DNA from 2 places in the Candidatus Agathobaculum pullicola genome. Region 1 is predicted to be linked to the other one. Evidence: predicted binding sites of a transcription regulator. Region 1 holds the regulator's gene; the other holds the start of a gene.
What was found. The regulator LexA, encoded in region 1, represses DNA repair genes until DNA is damaged. The targets are predictions, from matches to a motif close to CNAACANNTGTTNG.

Region 2: the regulator LexA is predicted to act here: its motif matches at 1,427-1,440, upstream of recA (recombinase RecA).

Annotation. Positions count from the first base shown of each region.
Region 1 covers NZ_JBQKJP010000036.1:11,147-14,280, reverse strand. Annotated here, with positions in the region: gene ACTQ3V_RS11640 (DAK2 domain-containing protein) at 1-687, opposite strand, end outside; gene ACTQ3V_RS11635 (Asp23/Gls24 family envelope stress response protein) at 725-1,075, opposite strand; gene lexA (transcriptional repressor LexA) at 1,383-1,973, shown strand; gene recG (ATP-dependent DNA helicase RecG) at 2,134-3,134, shown strand, end outside.
Region 2 covers NZ_JBQKJP010000001.1:169,403-172,536, reverse strand. Annotated here, with positions in the region: gene ACTQ3V_RS00960 (regulatory protein RecX) at 1-193, opposite strand, end outside; gene recA (recombinase RecA) at 190-1,353, opposite strand; gene prmC (peptide chain release factor N(5)-glutamine methyltransferase) at 1,492-2,370, opposite strand; gene ACTQ3V_RS00945 (DUF1385 domain-containing protein) at 2,624-3,134, opposite strand, start outside.

The sequences.
Region 1 (3,134 bases):
ATCCGCAATCGCGCCGAAGTCCGCAGCCGCCTTGGTCGGTTCGGCGGCGGTGCGCTCTTTATGGATGCCGCGCAGCGCGTCGAGCATGCCTTCGAGAATGGTCAGGTAGCCAAAGCCGCCCGCGTCCACCACGCCCGCCTTTTCCAGCACGGGATTCTGATGCACGGTTTCCTCCAGCGCCTGCCGCCCGCAGGTCAGCACGGTTTCGAGCACCTGCTCGGCCGACAGGTCCGGCTCGGCCTGACAGGCTTCAACCGCCTGCTGCGCAGACACGCGCGACACGGTCAAAATCGTGCCCTCCGCCGGCTTCATGACCGCCTTATACGCCGTTTCCACACCCTCGCGCAGCGCCAGCGCCAGTTCGCGGCCACCTGCCGCATCGGTTTCGCGCAGCTTTTTCGCCGCGCCGCGGAACAGCAACGACAAAATCACGCCCGAGTTGCCGCGCGCGCCGCGCAGCAGCGCGGAGGCCGTCGTATCGACGGCTTTTGGCAGCGTCGGCTCGGTCAGCTTTTCCATCTCGGTCATCGCCGAGGCCATGGTCATGGACATATTCGTGCCCGTATCGCCGTCCGGCACAGGGAAAACGTTCAGTTCGTTTACCTGCTCCTTCTTTTCGGCAATGGCAAGCGCGCCCTCGATCACCATGGACTGGAACAGCGCGCCGTCTATTTTCTGATCTGCCATTTACTTAACTCTCCCCGAATTCTTTTTTGGCCGCGCGTCAGTCCGCACGGATACTCTCTACATAGATATCGACATTCTTTACATCCACGCCGGTCAGACGCTCAACATGGTAGCGCACCTCGCTGATAATCGAGCGGCAGACGGTCGCAATATTTACGCCATGCTCGACCGCGATGTGCAGGTCGATATTAACGCCGCCGTCCGGCGCCTCCGACACCTTGACGCCGCGTGACTGCGTCTCGCGTCCAAGCAGATGCGCCAGCCCATCCGACATCGAGCGAATGGTCATGCCCTTTACGCCGAAGCACGACGAAGCCGCATAGCCCGCAATTCCCGCCATCACCTCGTTTGTGATTTCGATATATCCAAGATCGGTCTTGATCGTCATAGAAAAACCCTCCCTGCGATCGTTTGATGCTTTTTGAGTCAGGACGCTGTAAGGTGCAGCACTGTCCGAATCATTTCTGCTTATATGATATAACAAAACCGTCCCAAATACAAGCAAACCGATGTTTTTTTTGCGAATGGTCAGACAAAACTCGGAATAATCGGCAGGAAATTGTGCGTAATTTTAGATTTTCGTAATTCTTTCCGTTTTTCCACAAACAAATGTTTGCTTTATTTGGCATTTTAGGGTATAATAGAAAAAAATACGAACGTATGTTCCGAATCGCAACAGCAAGGAGTGCGTCCATATGAAAAAAATCTCCGCCAAACAGCAAAGGATTTTAGATTATATCAGTGCGTTTTCCCTCGAACACGGCTATCCCCCTTCGGTGCGCGAAATCTGCGCGGAAATGAACCTGCGCTCACCCTCCACCGTGCACGCCCACCTGAAAAAATTGCAGGAGGCGGGCTACCTCGAGCCGAGCGAGCACAAGTCCCGTGCGCTGACCCCGGTCAGCGGCCCGTCCATGGTCACACGCGTGCCCATTCTCGGCCGCGTCACCGCCGGTATGCCTATCCTCGCGGTCGAGGAACATGTGGGCTACGTCCCGTTTGAGCCGGCGGCAAACGGCGGGGAGTACTACGCCCTGCGCATCCGCGGCGACTCGATGATCGGCGTGGGCATCATGGATGATGATTTGGTCATCGTACGGCAGGATATTCAGGCCCGAAACGGCGATATCATCATTGCTCTGCTGGAGGATGAAGCCACCTGTAAAACACTGAACATCACGGCGGACGGCGTGTGGCTGATGCCGGAAAACCCCGCCTATCCCCCGATTGACGGCAACGGCTGCCAGATTCTCGGCGTGGTCAAGGCAGTCTACCGGGAATACTGAAATCAATCGAGCAAAACCATAGTTTCGCTCGGAGTTTACGCGAAAAAGCACAAAAAACGAGGCGCATGGCCCCGGCTTTTATGGACCTTGCGGCTTGCCGCAAGGTTCTGTTTTATGCGCGCTGCGGCGCAGCGGTTGACAGCACCGTAAGGAGGAAGTTATGCCCGCACTGGAGGACAGTATCCGCTTTGTCAAGGGCGTCGGCCCGAAAAAGGCGGCTTTGTTTGAAAAACTGCATATCCGCACGCTGCGCGACGCATTGGAAACGTATCCGCGCGATTATGAGGACCGCTCCGTAATCACTTCCATCGCGGACATCACGGAGGACGGCAAGTATGCTGTTCGGGCGGTCGTCGGCACCGAGCCGAAAACCACCCGCATCCGCAAGGGCATGACGCTGGTCAAATGCACGATTTTTGACCAATCCGGCTCGCTGCCTGTGACCTATTTTAACAATCCCTATGCCGCGGCGCTGCTGCGCGTCGGGCAGGAATATGTGTTTTACGGGCGTGTGCAGATAAACGGTCACGCGCGCATGCTGGTTTCGCCGCAGTCGGAAAAGGTCTCGCCCGACGCGGCGCACCCCGGCCGCATTGTGCCGGTCTACCCGCTGACCGCAGGGCTGACCCAGCGCGACATGGCGCGCGTGACCGAAGCGGCGCTGGATGCGGTGCCGGGCGACTGGCCCGATCCGCTGCCCGAAGTGCTGCGCGCGCGGTACACGCTACTGGATGCCGCCGACGCGCTCGCCGCCATCCATCGGCCGCAGTCGGCGCAGGATGTGACCGAGGCGCGCCGCCGCATGGTGTTTGAGGAGCTGTTTCTGCTGTGCTGCGGCTTACAGCAGCTCAAGGAACGCCGCCGCGCCGACACAGGGCTGGTATTTTCCGATGCCTCTCTTGCGGACTTTTTTGCCGCGCTCCCCTTTTCCCCCACAGGCGCGCAGCGTCGCGCAATCGGGGAAATTGCGTCAGACTGCGTCTCTGGCCGTCCGATGAACCGACTGGTGCAGGGCGACGTCGGCTCAGGCAAGACGGTTGTCGCCGCGGCGCTTTGCGCGCTGGCCGCCAAAAGCGGCTATCAGGCCGCCTTCATGGCCCCGACGGAAATCCTCGCGGCGCAGCACGCGGAAACGCTGGCACCGCTGCTGGCAACACTGGG
Region 2 (3,134 bases), on a different contig from region 1:
GCACAACGCTCTCCGCGTAAGCTGTGTCGTCCAGCAGATGCCGCTCGGTCAGCCACGCAAGAGCGTAGTCCGCAGCTTCTTCGTCATGACCCTTATCCAGCAGCTTTTCGCGCAATCCCTTGGCGCTCAACGCACGGTAGGAAAGCTGCTTGGCAGCGGCATCCAGCGCCGCGCGGTACTTATCCTCACTCATTCTTCATCAAGGTCGTCAAAATCATCCGCGTCAATCGAAACCGCCTTGGACGAGCTGGTCTTGGCTGCTGCGGGCTTGGCTGCCGGCGCGGCGACAGGCGTTCCCGGCTTGGCTGCCATCGTCTGATGCGCACTGCGGTGCTCCTCCTCCACCTTTTCCATGATCTGCTTCTGCACATTGTCCGCAATGTCCGGATGATCCTTAAAATACTGCTTGGCAGCATCGCGGCCCTGACCCAGACGGGTTTCACCCATCGAGAACCACGCGCCCGACTTGTTGACGATGCCGTATTTGACGCCCAAATCGACCAGCTCGCTGGTGCGCGAGATGCCTTCGCCGTACATGATGTCAAACTCTGCCTCCTTGAACGGAGGCGCAACCTTGTTTTTGACCACCTTGACGCGCGTATGGCTGCCGATCATTTCGGTGCCGTTCTTCAGGTGCTCCATACGGCGCACATCCAGACGCACGGATGCGTAGAACTTGAGTGCGCGGCCGCCGGTCGTCACTTCCGGGCTGCCGTAAATCACTCCCACCTTTTCGCGCAGCTGGTTGATGAAAATAGCAACGCAGTTGGATTTGGAAATCGAGCCGGCCAGCTTGCGCATCGCCTGACTCATCATACGGGCATGCAGGCCGACAAACGAGTCGCCCATTTCGCCCTCGATCTCGGCGCGCGGGGTGAGCGCGGCAACCGAGTCAATGACCACAATATCAATCGCGCCCGAGCGCACAAGCGCCTCCGCGATATCCAGACCCTGCTCGCCGGTGTCCGGCTGGGAAACCAGCAGACTGTCAATGTCCACACCCAGCGCCTGCGCGTAGACCGGGTCGAGCGCATGCTCCGCGTCGATAAACGCGGCGGTGCCGCCCATCTTCTGTGCCTCGGCCACGCAGTGCAGTGCAACCGTGGTTTTACCCGAGGATTCCGGCCCGTAAATTTCTACAATACGGCCGCGCGGCAGGCCGCCGATACCCAGCGCGAGATCCAGCCCGATTGAACCGGTCGGGATATGGTCTATACTCATGCCGGCGTTTTCGCCCAGACGCATGACCGAGCCTTTGCCGAACTGCTTTTCGATCTGCCCGAGCGCGGCCTCCAGCGCCTTCTTTTTATCGGCCGCAGGCGCGACCGGTTCCAACTGTTTCTTGGTAGCCATGAAAAGCCTCCTGCACGTTTCAAAAATTCCTGCTCTTATTATAACAGTGCCAAAAAACAAAAGCAAGAAAAATCGAAAATTTGTTCGTTTTATTTTTGCAACAAAAATGCCCACCAATAGGATGGGCATAACATCCGTTTATTCCAACAGATCATTGATTTCCGTATTGTAACCGTAGACAATGCGCGGCACCCCAGCCAAATCTTCGGTGATACCGATGCCGCCGAAGCGGTTTTGCTCCAGAATGGCGGCTACATCATTTGCCTGATGCCAGCCGCACTCAAACAGGATGATGCCGCCGGTGACCAGCAGTGATCCCCATTTTGAACAGATCGACCGATAAAAATCCAAGCCGTCCACACCGCCGTATAGTGCTTCGTGCGGCTCATAGTGATATACGCTTTTATCCAGCTCGCGCATTTCCGCGCGGGTTACATAGGGCGGATTGGATACGATAATATCGAATTGTCCCATGTTGACCGGCGGGCGGAATCGCACATCCGCATTGATTGCGATAAATCGGGTCTGTACCCCCAGCCGCCGCGCGTTTTCCCGCGTAATGCGCAGCGCGCCTTCGGAATTATCCACAGCGGCAACACGCGCGTCCTCTACGGTATGCGCCGCGGCAATGCCGATACATCCCGAACCGCAACACAGGTCGAGAATCCGAGGCGAAACTTTTTTTCGCGCCTGCGCAATCACCATCTCGCACAGCGGTTCGGTATCCGCGCGCGGAATAAGGACATTTTTGTCCACCAGAAAGGTCAGTCCATAAAAATCCCATTCCCCGAGAATATATGCCAGCGGTTCGCCGTCCAGACACTTATCGCACAACAAATGTGCATAATCCACTGTCGCCTCGTCCAGATAAACATGTCCCCAATCCGCGGTTTTATTTTTGTCCGCCTTACAGGCATAAGCGGTCAGCTCACGCGCAGACAGCGATGGCTGTGGGTCATCCGCCTCTTTGAGACGATGAAACAGCTCCATATAGACATCATTGATCGTTTTGGTCAATCAGATTCACCTCTTTTTGTGAAATGACGCGCAGGATGAAATCGTACCCCTCCCCCCTGGGGTGGCAACCGTGCAGGTTGTTCTGTTCCTGCGAAATGGGCGGCAGCCGCAAGCAGAAACTCTGCTTTGCGCGCGCAGCGCGCCCTTGCGAAAAAAGGGGTGATTCGCAAGAGGGGAGAAACCCTTGGTGTCTCCCCTCTTGTGTGCCTGCGGCGCACAGCCGCATCGTTTCTATCGTTTGAATAAAGCGTTTTCACCAGTTATCCGACCCGTCGTCCGGAATAACCGCCTTCATGCCGGTGATGGCAACCTCAATCATGGAGTCGTCCGGCTCAAACACGGTCAAATGCTGGATCATCAGGCCGGGCCAGCGCAGCGCGCGCGACACCAGACTCTCCGACCGACCCGCATAACGGTTAAACTCATAACTGATGCCAACCACCAACGGCAGAAGAATCAGGTGCGCCAGCATACGCAGAAACGGATTGGTCACCTCAATAATGGAAAACACGATAGATGAAACAATAGTCGCAATGATAATCAGCACAAACATAAAACTGGTGCCGCAGCGGGGATGATACTTTTGCTGGCGGCGCACGTTTTCCACCGTCAGCTCCTCCCCTGCCTCGTAGCAGAAAATCGTCTTATGCTCCGCGCCGTGGTACTCAAACGTGCGGCGGATATCCTTCATGTGCGACACCGACCACATAAAAATCAGAAAGATAATCACGCGCACAATGCCTTCCAGCACATTGCGGGCGAGT